Regions from separate parts of the Shewanella sp. NKUCC01_JLK genome, predicted to be linked through region 2. Evidence: riboswitches for the same ligand, from Rfam matches in the RefSeq annotation. Region 2 holds a riboswitch; the other holds the start of a gene.
What was found. Region 2 has a riboswitch for cyclic di-GMP ahead of KO537_RS04040 (glycosyl hydrolase family 18 protein). Riboswitches for the same ligand answer to the same signal wherever they lie in the genome.

Region 1: linked by a shared signal. The riboswitch ahead of gbpA (N-acetylglucosamine-binding protein GbpA) and the one ahead of KO537_RS04040 (glycosyl hydrolase family 18 protein) in region 2 are both predicted to bind cyclic di-GMP.

Annotation. Positions count from the first base shown of each region.
Region 1 covers NZ_JAHKRD010000008.1:843-9,159, reverse strand. Annotated here, with positions in the region: gene norR (nitric oxide reductase transcriptional regulator NorR) at 141-1,748, shown strand; gene KO537_RS09915 (TMEM165/GDT1 family protein) at 1,799-2,353, opposite strand; cyclic di-GMP riboswitch class I at 2,764-2,863, shown strand; gene gbpA (N-acetylglucosamine-binding protein GbpA) at 2,987-4,432, shown strand; gene KO537_RS09905 (aromatic amino acid transport family protein) at 4,997-6,172, shown strand; gene KO537_RS09900 (S46 family peptidase) at 6,441-8,317, shown strand, end outside.
Region 2 covers NZ_JAHKRD010000003.1:28,230-36,546, forward strand. Annotated here, with positions in the region: gene KO537_RS04020 (methyl-accepting chemotaxis protein) at 1-614, opposite strand, end outside; gene KO537_RS04025 (HD domain-containing phosphohydrolase) at 1,146-2,411, shown strand; gene KO537_RS04030 (aminopeptidase P family protein) at 2,585-4,372, opposite strand; gene KO537_RS04035 (ROK family protein) at 4,766-5,551, shown strand; cyclic di-GMP riboswitch class I at 5,902-5,990, shown strand; gene KO537_RS04040 (glycosyl hydrolase family 18 protein) at 6,104-8,317, shown strand, end outside.

The DNA of each region.
Region 1 (8,317 bases), on a different contig from region 2:
ATTTTAAGGTTTTGATTTTTATTGGTATTAGCGTATTTCAACATTTTAAATCACTTGCTGATGTCATAATGACAATTTGATATTAGTCAAATTGACATTACACTGTTGTCAATATGACTTTATTTGACTGTGGATGTACTATGAGTGCCCATGCTGATTTAACTCAGTTAGCCTTAGATTTAACTGTCGGCGTGTCGACGCAAGACAGATTTGAGCGTTTGTTGGCAGTGGTCAGGCGGCGTGTCAATTGTGATGCTGCGGCATTATTGGCATTTCGGGAGCAGCAATTTGTCCCCTTGGCGATAGATGGGCTCTTTGCCGAAGTGTTAGGGCGGCGCTTTCAAATTAGTGAACATCCGAGATTAGAGGCTATCGCCCGTGCTGGCGATGTGGTTCGTTTCCCGGCCGACAGTGAACTTCCTGATCCGTATGATGGTTTAATTCCACATCATAGTGCGAACTTACATGTACATGCTTGCATTGGTTTACCACTAATCGCGAACGATCGCTTAATTGGGGCGCTCACCATTGATGGTTTCAACCCTCATCAGTTTGATGATTTTAGTGATAGCGAGTTGCGTGTGATCAGCGCACTGGCCGCAGCCAGTCTTAATACTGCGTTATTGATGCAACAGCTAGAATCCCAAGTTGTTGAAGTTTCCAATGGCACTGAGGTGCTCAATCGTCCTGCTAGTCAGCAGGAGATCATAGGGCAATCCAAACAGATCCAATCGCTAAAGCAGCAGATAAGTGCCGTGGCAGGCACTGATTTATCGGTATTAATTACTGGCGAAACTGGCGTGGGTAAGGAGTTAGTGGCCGCGGCGATACATAATCAATCGACCAGAGCCGATAAATCACTTATCTATTTGAACTGCGCTGCATTGCCTGAGTCCGTCGCCGAAAGCGAGTTATTTGGACATGTAAAAGGGGCATTTACGGGGGCTATCAGTCATAGGCAAGGCAAGTTTGAACTCGCTGACAAGGGGACCTTGTTTTTAGATGAAATCGGGGAGCTTCCCTTGGGGCTGCAAGCTAAGTTATTGAGGGTTTTACAATACGGTGAATTACAGCGAGTGGGCAGTGATAAGAGCCTAAAAGTGAATACTCGGATTATTGCCGCCACTAATCGAATTTTGCACCAAGAGGCAACGGAAGGGCGTTTTCGTTTCGACCTTTACCATAGGTTGAGCGTATTTCCTATCCACGTAGCACCATTAAGAGAGCGTGGGCAAGATATTGTCATGCTGACAGGTTTTTTTCTTGAACGTTGTAAAGCGAAGTTAGGACTCACCCATATCAATATCACACCCGCAGCGCAGCAGTTATTAGAGCAATACACGTGGCCGGGTAATGTGCGTGAGCTAGAGCATGCGATACACAGGGCTGCGGTGTTGGCGAAAGCCGAGCTAAAAACGGCTTACATCAGCTTAAGTAATAAACATTTTCAGCTCGATTCTTTGATGAATCAAGCACACAAAACAGTCGACGAAGATAGGCCATCAGATACCGCAACGCTAGTCAGTGAATTAGCATTTAGGTCTGAGTCGGCCTGTCGTGAGGGACAATCGCAAGAGAATTCCAGTGTTATGCTGGGGCTTAAGGCTGCGACTGAGAGATATCAGCGTCAACTTATTCGTCAAGTTTTAGCCGCGAATCAACAAAATTGGGCTGCGTGTGCAAGAATATTGCAAATCGATACAGGTAATTTGCACCGACTTGCAAAACGGTTAGGTTTAAAAGAATAAAATATTGCGTGAAGAGATTTTATTCTGCAGCAAAACCCCAGCCTCGATTCTTAGAAGAACAGTGTTGCTACGCCTAAGAGTGCGAACAATACGGCGCAGCCACGGTGTATCCACAACATAGGCAATTTTTCGGCGCTGAAGTGGCCTGCGATCACTACGGGTACGTTAGCAAGCAGCATGCCTAAGGTTGTGCCTGCAACCACCATAGTTAATGAATCGTATTTTGCGGCTAATACCACAGTTGCGATTTGTGTTTTATCCCCCATTTCGGCGATAAAAAACAGGATAAAGGTGGCGAGAAAGGGGCCCATTTTATAGAAACGGCTCTCTTCTGCATCGACTTTATCGGGGATTAACACCCAAAGAGCGATCGCAAAGAATGACGCAGCCACTAAATAACGTGCCAGATCTGGGCTTACCCAGTTAATCGCCCATTGGCCAATCCAAGCTGCGGCAAAATGGTTAAATAATGTCGACAGCAAAATACCTAAAATAATGGCGGTTTTATTTTTAAATCTTGCGGCGAGGATTAGTGCAAGTAATTGAGTTTTATCACCAATTTCGGCGATAGCAACCGTAAAGGTTGAGGCAAGTAGGGCTTCCAAGTGTGATCCTTTAGGGGTGGTTATGACATAAGCACAATAAACCGTCCACCCCTAGGTGCGGTCATTGTGCTCAGGTCTTGCTGGGCAAATCTATGATTTGCTGTGAACACCATGGCATGTTGCCAAGTATGTTGATGTTCACCCTAGATGACGATGGCTCGAAATCCAGTTAGCTACTCCCCCGAAGCGAGGTGGGCATTATACCTAGGTAAGATTTAGTTTCAAGCACGAGTTTATAACAGTAGGTGCTGATAAATGTTTGACGGGTGTCAGAAAAATACCGATCCACATTCTGTAACTTAATGAATATAAATGAATTATTTTTTGACAACGTTGTCTTTTGTTGCTAATTTAGCCAAGTCATTTCTACTTAGTTACATACTGTTAACTCGTAGTGACTCAATGATAACGACTGTATTTGGCAAACTAATTGAAAAGTTAGGACGCAAAGCTTCCGGTCTAAGGTTGTAAATGGATTTTTTAGTGAACTAAGATAGCGGAGTTGCCGCAGAATTCGATTTCTGTGAAAGATAAACGACTGCTGTTTAATGCTGTTGTTTGCCCAAATACCACTTTTATATCTAAGCCTATCATTATGTTTAGGATGATAGGCAATCAATGGAGTGCATTAAAGTGGCAAATCCTACTGTTTTTTCCCCTATTTCTAAATTGAGTTTATTGGCCGCGGCAGTAATGGCGACGAATGCGTTTGTGAGTATCTCTGCGCAGGCGCACGGTTATGTTGTGGCACCTGAATCGCGTTCATATGCCTGTAAAACAGGTAAAAATGCTAATTGTGGCGCGGTGCAATGGGAGCCGCAAAGTGTTGAGGGGCCATCGGGTTTTCCTGAATCAGGTCCTGCTGATGGCAAATTGGCGAGTGCTGGCAATGGTGCTTTTTCACCTTTGGATGAACAAAGTCCGAGCCGTTGGGCAAAGACGGATATTAAAGCGGGCTGGAATAAGTTCAGTTGGCAGTTCACAGCAAATCATGTCACCCGTAATTGGCGTTACTATTTAACTCGCCAAGATTGGAACCCAAACCAAGCTTTGAGCCGAGCGAGCTTTGACTTAGCCCCCTTTTGCGTCGTTGATGGTGGTATGGAACAGCCGCCTAAGTTAGTGACCCATGACTGCTACGTGCCAGAAGGTCGCAGTGGTTATCAAGTGATCTTGGCAGTGTGGGAAGTGGGAGATACGACGAATAGTTTCTACAATGCTATCGATGTGAACTTGGGCTCGGGTCCTGTTGTGCCGAGTGAATGGCAAGATGTGGGGGATATCAATCCGTCACTCAATCTAAAAGCAGGCGATAAAGTGATGACCCGGGTGTTTGACGCCAATGGTGAGCAAGCGGCTAAGCAAACAGTCATTACCATTAGCGATGCTACTCAAGGTGATAAACAAAATTGGCCTTTCCTATTAGCGAGCGCGATTAATGCCCAGCAGTCCCAGTTAAAAGCGGGACAAAAAAATGCATCGGGTGTGATTGAGCCTGTGTATGGCAAAAACGACATTTTTACAGCGAAAAACTCAGGTATTGAGCGTGTCGAAGTGGGATTTGATTTAGCTCCTGCTCCGGGCAACAGCTTAGAAGTCACTTCACTTGCTGACGATTATCAAATTATCGATGGTGCGGCGAAGGTCAGCTTTGATGTGACCAGTAACGCCGAGATGCTAGTGTCAGCGTATTTGTTTAGCCATGATGGCACAGCGGCAGGTTTTGTGAGCCAAACTGTTAACAATACCAGCGCAAGCTTAGTGTTAGACGTTGTTGAGCCTAAAGCTGGGCATTATCATTTGCAGGTAAAAGCTGAGCCTAAACAAGGTGATGTTATTCAGCAGAACTTTGATCTCTTCTTAAAGGATCAAGCTCCTGCTCCAGAAGCTGATTTTGTATTCCCAGCAGGCATGAAAGGTTACGTTGCAGGTACTACAGTGTTACAGCCTAAAAATGGCAAAGTGTATCAATGTAAGCCATTCCCTTATAGCGGCTATTGCGTGCAGTGGTCGGCTTCTGCCACAGGATTTGAGCCAGGTGTTGGCGCTTCTTGGGCTATGGCGTGGACTGAGCTGTAAATTAACATTCTGAGTTAATTAATTCTCAACATGATGTGATTGGGCTTAAACATATTTGCTGTGTTTAAGTCCATATTTTGCACGCTCTCGATGGTTAAAGATGTGCTTTACCTCGGTTTAAGCTCAATGCTACATCCCATATATTCTCAACAAAGGTAGCGATTTTGTTGGCTTGTATATTTTCGTTTATCACAGCGCTATTAAGTTGTTACCGTACCGTTTGCTACCCTTCTTTGTTCACAACTGGCTTGCCCACTGGGTTTGGCTCTGTTAATGTCCCAAACTATCTATTTAATCGATGCTTATATCGGTACATTAATTTGGGCTATCACAATTGAAAGTCATGCCATTTTTCAATAATCGATTTAGTTAGCCTCAATGGCTACTGGGTTGAAACATTCAAAAGCTATTGGGGCCAATTGATCTGCTAGGTCGAGATCTGATTGGATGCTTTAAGTGATGTGTCGCTTATTTCGATTTAAGACGCAAGGCTTTATCGGTTCAAATCTTACTCAAATAAAATAATAATTAATTATTGAACAGGACTATTGTGTGAATTCAAAAATGTTAGGCTCGATCGCCATCGTTGCCGGGACGGCCATTGGCGCAGGTATGTTAGCGTTACCTTTAGCCACAGCGGCTTTAGGTATTATCCCTGCTTTAGTGTTACTCGTCGTTATTTGGGGCGTGTCCGCCTATACCTCATTACTTATGCTCGAAATTAACTTACGCACTGGCGTGGGGGATAACGTGCATGCTATTACGGGTAAGTTACTGGGTAAAAAAGGTCAAATAATTCAAGGTGCTTCTTTCCTGAGTTTATTATTTGCTTTGACCGCGGCTTATCTCACCGGCGGCTCTTCGTTATTAGTGCTTAAAGCGAAGAATATGTTCGATATCGTGCTCGATAATCAAGTCGCAGTGTTGTTATTTACACTCGTGCTCGGTGGCTTTGCGGCGCTAGGTGTTGCTTGGGTCGATAAAGTTTCACGTTTCCTATTTTCGTTAATGATTCTATTGCTCGTGGTGGTGGTATTATTTTTATTGCCCGAAGTCAGTATTGCTAGCATGGCAACTGGCGCGATTGCCGAGTCTATGACCAGCAATTGGATGGCGGCAATTCCCGTGGTGTTTACTTCGTTTGGTTTCCACGTCTGTATCGCCACTTTAGTGCGTTATCTCGATGGCAATGCGGTATCACTGCGTAAGGTGTTGTTAATCGGCTCGACTATCCCACTTGCTTGTTATGTTCTGTGGTTATTGGTGACTTTAGGCACAGTCGGCGGATATGAGGTGAATAGTTTTGAAGGTTCACTACCTTCACTCGTCACGGCATTACAGGATATTGCTCATACACCTTGGATCAGCAAATGTATTTCATTATTCGCTGATTTAGCTTTAGTGACCTCATTCCTCGGTGTGACCTTAAGTTTATATGACTTTATCGCCGAATTAACTCGCGCCAAAGAAACGTTTGCCGGCCGTATTCAAACTTGGTTACTGACCTTTATTCCGCCTGTTTTGTGTGCCTTGTATTTGCCTGAAGGCTTTGTGGCGGTACTGGGATTTGCGGCCGTACCATTGGTCATGATGATCATCTTCTTGCCCATTGTTATGGCACTGCGTCAACGTCAGTCGCAGCTCGGTGGTTATCAAGTGTCTGGTGGATCTGTTGCGTTAGTCATTGCAGGTTTGTTAGGTGCCGTGATTGTGGGTGCTCAGCTATTTGTTGGGATCTAATTCATTGCGATAGGTGAGGCCTTTTAGCGAAAGCGTCAGGGTAACTTTGATTAAATGTATTTGCTTTGTAAGCGAGTTTTTCAGAGTCTGTTATAGAGAGTGTCGCATGTGATAAAGTCAGGCCCCGGCCTGACTTTTTGCTTTTTAGGTTTTAAAGCGAGTGATGCTGGGTTTTAGCACAGTTATTTAAAATTAAAACAACGCTATTAAAACGAGAAAATGGCCCAGCTTGCGCGTGGCTTCATTCACATAAAACGGACTTAACACAATGAAAAAATGGTTACTCACAGTTGCCGTGGCCGCTAGTTTTGGCGCACAGGCTGACGAAGGTATGTGGCAGCCCCATCAACTGCCTGCAATGGCTGATGAGCTAAAAGCAAAAGGCCTTGAAATTGATGCAAAATCGATTTCTAAACTCACCGAATTCCCGATGAATGCCGTGATAAGCCTTGGCGGTTGCACTGCATCATTTGTATCGCCAAAGGGCCTAGTCGTGACTAACCATCACTGTGCCTATGGGGCGATTCAATACAACTCTACTCCTGAGAAAAATCTGCTGCAGGATGGTTTTTTAGCTAAGACTTTCGCCGATGAATTACCAGCGACCCCTGGCTCACGTGTCTATGTGACTGAAGATGTAACTAATGTCACTGAGCGAGTTAAAAACGGGCTTGAAGGTAAAGTGGGCAGCGCCTTCTATCAAGGCGTTGAAAGCCAAGAAAAAGCGTTAGTTGCTGAATGTGAAAAAGAAGATGGTTACCGTTGCCAAGTGTATAGCTTTCACGGTGGTCTCGAATATTATCTGGTTAAGCAATTGGAAATCCGTGATGTGCGTTTAGTCTATAACCCAGCCGCGAGCGTGGGTAAATACGGCGGCGATGTAGACAACTGGATGTGGCCACGTCACACAGGCGATTTTTCTTTCTACCGTGCTTATGTATCTAAAGCGGGTAAACCCGCAGAATTTAGCAGCGACAACGTGCCATACGAGCCAAAAAGTTTCTTAAAAGTATCGGCTAAAGGCGTGAGTGAGGGTGATTTTGTGATGGTGGCAGGCTACCCAGGTCGCACCAACAGATATCGCACAGCTACTGAAGTTCAAAATGAGTTTGAGTGGGCTTATCCCGAAGGCAAAATGCTGCGTGAACGCTTTATAGAGATCATTAAAGAAACCGCGCCAGAGGGCAGCGACGAGCGTATTAAGTACGAGAGTCAAATTGCTGGCCTTGCAAATTACGCGAAAAACTTCACTTCTATGATTGAGTTTTACGGTAAATCAACCATGTTGGCTGACCGTAAAGCCCTTGAAGCTAAGCTTGCGGCGTGGATAGCCAAAGACAGCAGTCGTGAAGCGAAATACGGTAAAACCTTAGCGGAATTAGATGCCTTGATTGCCAAAGGCAAAACGCATCAAGAGCGTGACATGATCTTAAGCTACATAGGCAGTACGACTATGTTGCCGACGGCGCGCAGCTTATATCGCCTCGCGAACGAGAAACAACTGCCAGATATGCAGCGTGAACCGGGCTTCCAAGATCGTGATATGACACGTCTAAAAGCCAGCATGGAGCGTATTGACCGTCGTTATGCGCCAAGCGTTGATAAAGCGGTATTGCTCGACATGCTAAAACGCTACGCCGCACTGCCAGAAGATCAGCGCCTACCCGCATTGGATAAAGCCTTTGGTATCGATAAAAAGTTTAGCGAAGCTAAGCTTTCGAAAACCTTAGATAAAATGTACGCCAAAACTGAGTTAGGTAAGAAAGACGTTCGTCTGGCGTGGATGGATAAATCCGTTGCCGATTTTAAAGCTTCTAAAGATCCTTTCATTCAATTCGCTGTCGCTATGTATGACACAGATATGGCTGAAGAAAAGAAAGAAAAAGAATTAGCGGGTGAACTAATGAAGGTGCGTCCGCAATATATGGATGCCATTATTGCTTACAACCTAGAGCAAGGTAAGCCAGTGTATGCTGATGCTAACTCAAGCTTACGTGTCACAGTTGGCCATGTGAAAGGCTATTCGCCAAAAGACGGTTTAGTGGCCGTGCCATTCACTCGCCTTGAAGGCATAGTGCAAAAGGACACGGGTGTTGACCCATTCGATGCACCGAAGAAAGAGTTAGAGCTGATTAAGCAGAAGCA
Region 2 (8,317 bases):
TTAGCGGGAATACGAAAAGCCTCATCGTAGAAAATGGCGAGGTTTAAACTCATCAGAATCGCCCCTGCGATAATTACGCCCCAGCCCCAAAAGTAGCCAGCGATCAGTAAACCTGTGGAGGCTACAACCGCAGATACGATACGTTTTTGCATTAAACTTAAGGGTTTAGGAATGGATTTGTCTAATTTGAGTCTTTGGTAAATCTCATTAGCTTTCGTGACGTAGGCGGCTTGAGGCTGAATGCGCACCGATTGGTAACCAATAATAGTGCCGTTTTCAAACAAGGGCGAAACAAAGGCATCAACCCAATAGAAGCCACCATTTTTACAGCGGTTCTTGACTATGCCGCGCCAAGATTGGCCCGACTTAAGTTTTCCCCACATTTCTTTAAAGGCGGCGCTCGGCATATCCGGATGGCGCACCATATTGTGTGCACTGCCAATCAATTCTTGATCGCTATAGCCTGAGACTTCGGCAAAACGGGCGTTAACGTAAGTGATGATACCGCGAGTATCAGTGGTGGAAATGAGTTCATCTTGTGGTGTTAAGCAGATTTCTTGATCTGATCTCTGTGTATTAACTATTTTATTCGCTGAGGCGTTACTCTGGCTCATTTAGTGTGTCCATTCAGGGCCGATGTGGTTCATTAGGGTTCAGGGCGCGGTGTTAGGCGCGAATTTTCTTGTGCTGACTCTCATCGGAGTAAGCTTGTTATGTGATAAGAGTATCATTTTTGTGTGGGTATAGGAGAGCGGTTTCTCATGGCTGACTGGTGAAAATCAATCGTTCGTCGTATTTATAAGCTATTGCAATATATAAAGTTTTTAAGTAGCGAGAATGTGGAGTTAAACGAGCGTTTATCCTGTTAAATCGTTAATTCTAGTATTTTGTATAGGGTTATTCTTTTATGTCTTGAGTGGGTATTTGTCATTCATCTTAAATATAAATTATGTTCGATGATATTGGACTAATGTCGTTGATTCGGCTTGATATCGCAGTATTCATGGAGCGCTTTATTGGCCTTAGTCTATTCTTTAATGGGCAACAAAAGATGGTTTATTTTTCCTTGCTTCAGTGGTGTATCTTGATTTTGCTCTTCTAGTTTATTAGCTCACAGCGGGAATGCTACATAAGAGGAACTTCCCATGGCGATATCACTTAGGCGTGGTGTAACTAAATTAGCCACAGCGTCCTTGGGAACAGCGGCGGCACTGCCACATTGGCGACGTTTGATTTTTGAACGTTTATTTGGCTTTCTAGCGATTCTCTGCGTGCCTGTATACATCACTAGTGTGTATTTATGCGTCATCGCCGATCTCTGGTTTATGGTGGTATTTGATACGCTGGCTTATCTGTTTTTACTGCTTTTACTGTATTTTCCTAAGCTTGCTGATAGTACGCGTTTTGGCTGTGGCTGCTTGCTGGGTTATGCAATTGGCATCGGTTTTTTAATTGCGATTGGCCCTTCGGGAGCAGGTTTTTTCTGGTTATTTATTTTCCCGCCGTTAGTCGGTATATTTTTAGGAAATCGAGCCAGCTTATATGCCCAGTGTTTGAATGGGCTAAGTTTGGTATTGATTGGTTTTGCCTATCATTTTAATTGGCTCAATTGGCCTGAAACCCAAGGTTATAGCGTCGGTATTTGGGCCGTTGTGGTGGTCAATTTTATCGTGACCAATGCCATGTTGACGTTAACTATTACTTATTTATTAGGTAAGTTGGCTGACGCACTCGATTCAACCTTAGCATCACGCCAAGCTACCGTATTAGGCTTAGCTAAACTCGCCGAATACAGAGATAACGAAACGGGCGCGCATTTGCTACGTATGCGGCAGTATTCGAAAATGCTCGCGTCGCAGCGACTACTGGCCGCCAATCCTCCTGCAGAATTGAACGAAGATTATATTCAAGACATTAGTTTGTCGGCCATTTTGCACGATATAGGTAAGGTCGGTATTGCCGATGCGATTTTGCTTAAACCGGGTAAACTAACGCCGCAGGAGTTTGAACAAATTAAAGCTCATCCTGTGATCGGGGGACAAGTGCTACGCAGTTTGTTGGAATATGCGCCCCAATGTACTTTTATTCAGATGGGCCGCGATATTGCTTCGGGTCACCATGAAAAGTGGGATGGTAGTGGTTATCCCCTTGGTTTGAAAGGTGAAGATATTCCGCTTTCGGCGAGGATAGTGGCCCTAGTTGATGTTTATGACGCGCTGACTTCTCCCCGATGTTATAAGCGGCCCTTTAGCCACCAAGAGGCTATCGACTTAATTATTGAAGGCAAAGGTCAGCATTTCGACCCTGAATTAGTCGATTGTTTTATTGAAATTCATCAGGACTTTGAAGTGTTGTCTAAAGCATCGCTGGATGATGCTTATCAGCCGATGGCACAACCTACTATGGTTTAGCGACTCATGTTTTTAAATCGTGTTTTGAAATCATGGTTTTGAAATAAGGCGTGGGTTTTAAAACACACTGATAGCGCTAAAAAAACGCCCAATGCTAATTGCCTTGGGCGTTCTATTTTATAGCGCGTAAGTGACTAAAATAACGACTTAAATCGCTATTTATCAGCGGAGTGCTAAATTGCTTTAGTCACTTGAGTTAACCAAGCCAATTCATCCCCTGACATCAACGGAGAAAGTGTATTGAATACTTGCTGATGATAAGCATTAAACCAGTCTATTTCCCCTTGCGTTAACAGGCTCTTATCAATAAGGCGCGCATCCATAGGGATCATAGTCAACGCATCGAATTCATACATTTCACGCTCAGCCCCTTTAAGTGCTTCACAGTGTTGCACTACGACGAGGTTTTCTAAGCGAATGCCAAAACTCTCAGCGCGGTAGTAACCCGGCTCGTTGGAAAGCACCATGCCGGGCATCAATGCGATACCGTTGACATTTTTACCTATGCGCTGCGGACCCTCGTGCACACTTAAAAAATGACCCACACCATGGCCTGTACCGTGATCGTAATCAAAACCATGTTGCCATAAATATTGGCGGGCGAAAGCGTCGAGCTGCTGACCTGAGGTGCCTTTTGGGAAGCGTGCTTGGTCGAGGGCAATATGACCTTTTAGCACCAGCGTAACCATTTTTTTATGCTCATCGGTCACTTCACCTATCGCAATGGTACGGGTCACATCTGTCGTGCCATCAATATACTGAGCGCCAGAATCCACTAAGTAGATGCTGTCCATTGTCATCATGGCTGGTGTGCCATTGTTGTGATTGTAATGGCACATAGCGGCATTAGGACCGGCAGCTGAAATCGTGTCGAAACTTGGCTCGCGGTAACGCTCATCTTCTAGGCGAAAGCTTTCCAATTTATCCGCAAGGGTGCCTTCATCGTGCATACGATTGGCTGCCACTTCGGCATCGAGCCATGCAAGGAATCGACTCACGGCGACGCCATCGCGGATATGACAGGCACGCATGCCGGCCAGTTCTGCGGCGTTTTTCTGCGCTTTAGGTAAAGCGACAGGATCGATTCCAGCTATCAATTTTGCTCCTGCCTCACGGGCAATGTTTTGTGCCCAAGCGTTTGCAGAATTCGGATCGGCCAGTAGTTTTACGTCCTGCATGCTGGCGAGTGTATCGGCAAGAGATGCCTCGCCCTTAAAGCTTACGCCAGCACCAACATGCTCCTCAATGCCCTCTGGGAGTTTGCTTAAATCGGTGAAAAGCTGCATATCGCCATTGGCGTGGAGCAGGGCACTGCCGAGTACAACGGGCAGGCGCGGTACATCATTGCCGCGAATGTTGAGTAGCCAGCAGAAAGAATCTAAGGCGGCGATTAAGGCGACATCACCACCGGCTTTTTTTACTAATGCACCAATTTCAATGCGTTTTTGCAGGCTGGTTTTACCAGCACTCTCGTTGCTAAACAAAGTGATAGGAGCGTTCGACGGTGCTGGCCGATTCTGCCAATGCAAATCGATGGGGTTTTGTTCAACTGCAACTAATTCGATTTGGGATTTATTTAAGGTTGCTTTGGCATTTTCATACCAAGCTAAGGTGTGTAAGCGCGCATCGAAGCCAACGCGAGACCCCGCTGGTAACGTGTCACATAACCACTCAATTTGTGGTGTATCAGTTAGGCTTTCATAACTGAAAAGTGTGGCATCGACTTGCAAACGAACTTGAACCGTATAGCGGCCATCGGTAAATATTGCGGCTTTATCTTTCAATACGATAGCCATACCCGCCGAACCGGTAAAGTTGGTTGCCCAGTACAAACGTTCGTTATGTGCTGGCACATATTCGCCCAGATATTCGTCGGCACGGGGAATAATAAAAGCATCGAGATTAGCAGATGTTAATTCGTTACGAATAGCACCGAGACGGTTAGCGATTGATTGTGACATAAGGGCTCCAATTAAGACTGGCATGCTATGCGAGTCGGTAGGCGAAGATCGCCTAAGGATGAGTAGGTTTATGTTGATTTGAGTTTTAACCGGCTCGGATTATCGCAAGTCTAGCGCGCTAGATGCAAGGGTAGCGAATAAAGGATTTTGTATACAATCGTGAATTTGTGCAGGTAAGACGCTTGAGGTTATGGGGTTTGTTGTTAATTTATTTATGTGATTTTGAGCATGAAAAGTGAATTAAATAAAAGGTTGGTCATGTTTTAATTAGGACTTGTTCCTTACAAATTAGCAACTTAAGTTTTATTCAATCGCTAACATTTGGACCCTATGCTAACATTTGCCATCTCCACTCGGGGTCAGAGTGGGGCACATGTATCAGTGGAGTAAGCGATGCAAATACTAACAATAGATGTGGGCGGTACTAAAGCCCTGTTCGAACTTCAGCTCGCGGGACATACAGAACAATATAAAATCCCCACAGGTGAAGGTTTTAAAATTGAAGAGTTAAATAATCAAATCGCGGCGTTTGAACGTGATTATGATTTACAGCATTACCAACTAGCGATTGCCGTACCTGGACTGGTACAAAATAATCGTTTGGTTTCTTGTAAATCTTTACCTGGACTCAATGGATTGAGCTTCGATACAGTCAAAACCCAAGGTGAGCTTAAGTTTATCTGCAACGATATCGATGCGGGTATGCAAGCGACTTGTGATGCTAAATATGCCTGTGAGTTATTGGTCATGTGCGGCACTGGGATCGGTATGTCTATTGCCTTTAATGGACAAGTCTTTACGGGAGCGACGGGCGTGGCGGGGGAGTTGGGGCCTTGTCGCGTGATGACAGAATCTGGCGAGTTTAGTTTAGAGCAACTGGCCAGTGGCGATTCAGTGCGCAGCCGCAAAATCTCCACTCAGGATGATTTATATCGCGCTGGCAGTTATCTCGGCATGGGATTAGCGTGGGCGGTTAATTTATTTAATCCCAATCGAATTTGGCTCGCTGGCGGTATGATGAATAGCGCTCCTTACTACAAAGGCTGTCTCGAAAGCTTAAAGCAAATGGCATTAAGCGCGCCCTTAGCTGAGATGAAAATCAATCGTGTCGATGATATGGAGACCTTGGTTTGCCGCGGTTTATCTGTGATGCTCGCAAGGGACTATCCCCGCGCATAAGGATCATAAATACCCCGCGCATAAAGATAATAAATATTGCTCGACTATGGTTTGCGCTATGAATGTTTAGTGATTGAGGTTTAGCTGCATAAGCGACGTAAATTGTGAAATATAAAGCAGGACTTATGATGCCTTTGGCATATCGAGTCCTGTTTTTTTATTCTTAAAGTATTCAGATAATCCTCATTATCCAAAGTAAATATTAGCGATAGTTTAATTTGCATAATTCCTTTCTTATCAGATGCCTAGTTCTATTTACGATTTTAGCCAATAACACAGTTGATAATATTTTGTTGCAATTTTATTGCGCTTACGCTTATGCTGATATTTGCAATGACAACGTTGTCATTGTGTGTAAAAGGCAAACCAGTTGAAAAACTGGGACGCAAAGCCTCCGGTCTAAGGGTTCGTCTGTACCTATGATAGCGGGGATACCACAGGTTTTTCTTCGTGCAGTTGTCAGTCGTTTTGCATGGTTTTAAGAGAGTGCTGTTTCCTGTCTACGCTTTGTTTGCCTTATTGATTCATATAAAAATTCAATAGGGATATCTCATGTTCAAGACTCAAATTTCAACATCAGCCTTGCTAGTGGCATCAGCGCTGGCATCTACCATCAGTGCCAGCGTTTTTGCAGCGGCGCCCGGTAAACCGACTTTAGGTTGGGGCGAAACTAAGTTCGCTATTATTGAAGTGAATCAAGCGGCTACCGCTTACAATCAATTAGTTACGGTGAAAGATGCCGCCGATGTCTCCGTCAGTTGGAACCTTTGGAGTGGCGATGTGGGCAATAGAGCCCAAGTGTTACTCAACGGCAATGTAGTTTGGGAAGGCCCATCTGGCGCGTCGGGAACCGCTAACTTTAAGGTGAACAAGGGCGGCCGTTATCAGATGCAAGTACAACTGTGTAACAGCGATGGCTGTACGGCGAGTGATGCTAAACAAATCCTCGTGGCTGATACCGACGGCAGCCATTTAGTGCCACTCAATGCTCCCCTAAAAGAAAACAACCGTCCCTATGCTAATAAATCAAGCAAAGTGGTGGGCGGTTACTTTGTCGAATGGGGCGTATACGGTCGTAAATTCCCGGTCGATAAGATACCTGCGCAAAACTTAACCCATATTTTATATGGCTTTACCCCAATTTGTGGTGGTGATGGCATCAATGATAGCTTGAAAGAAATCGAAGGCAGTTTCGAAGCGTTGCAACGTGCCTGTAGTGGTCGTGGTGATTTTAAAGTTGCGATTCACGATCCTTGGGCAGCGATTCAAATACCGCAGGCGGGAGTGAGTGAGCATTCAGATCCTTACAAAGGGAACTTCGGTCAATTGATGGCACTTAAGCAAGCACATCCAGATTTGAAGATTTTACCTTCGGTCGGTGGTTGGACCCTCTCGGATCCCTTCTTTTTCTTCGGTGATAAAACCAAGCGCGATATCTTTGTCGCTTCGGTGAAAGAGTTTCTACAGACATGGAAATTCTTCGATGGCGTGGATATCGACTGGGAATTTCCAGGGGGGAATGGCGCTAACCCAAATTTAGGTAATGCCAATGACGGTGAAACCTATGTGACTCTGATGCGTGAACTACGGGCTATGCTTGATGAACTAAGCGCCGAAACGGGTCGTACCTATGAGCTGACCTCAGCTATTAGCGCTGGTGACGATAAAATTCAAAAAGTCGATTATCAGGCTGCTCAGCAGTACATGGATTACATCTTCTTGATGAGTTACGACTTTAATGGTGGTTGGACTAATACTGAACTCGGCCATCAAACCAATCTGTATGAAGCGAGTTGGGATCCCAATACCCGTTACACCACAGCTAATGGCGTTAATGCGCTGTTAGGCCAAGGTGTGACCCCAGGGAAAATTGTGGTCGGTGCCGCTATGTATGGCCGCGGCTGGACAGGTGTGAATGGCTACAGTGGTAATAATCCTTTCACGGGGACGGCAACGGGCAAAGTGAAAGGTACTTGGGAAGCTGGTGTGGTGGATTATCGTCAGATAGCGAACGATTACATGGGAAGTGGTTGGACTTACAGCTACGACGAAACGGCCGAGGCGCCATCTTTGTTCAAGGCATCTACTGGCGATTTAATCACTTTCGATGATGCTCGTTCAGTTAAAGCCAAGGGGCAATATGTGCTTTCTAATCAACTTGGTGGGCTTTTTGCGTGGGAACTTGATGCCGATAATGGTGACATTCTGAATGCCATGCACGAAGGTTTAGGCCATGGTGAAGGCACCACTCCGCCAGTGAATAAAGCGCCCATTGCCAATGCGGGCGCGGATGTGAATGTCACCGGTCCCGCCGATGTGACGCTCAATGGTAGCGGTTCGCGCGATCCTGAGAATAACGCGCTGACGTATCTTTGGACGCAAGTGTCTGGCCCAACTATTACCATCGCAAACGCAGATATGGCGAATGCGACTATTCAACTGGGAGCAACCCAAACCGATGTCGCCTATGGTTTTAGCCTTAAAGTCACCGATCCTGAAGGGCTATTTGCCAGCGATACTGTGCTGGTGACGAACAAGGCTGATACGCCTAATCAAGCACCTGTAGTGACTCTGGCTCCGACTGCGACAGTTGAAGCGGGTAAAACCGTCAGTATAGTGGCGAATGCCTCCGATGCAGATGGTGATGCCTTAACCTACGCTTGGACTGTGCCCGCAGGCGTGTCGGCAGCCGGGCAAAATAGTGCCACGTTAGTCGTTACTGGCCCCAATGTTACCGAAGCGACTCGCTATGGTTTGAGCGTGCTG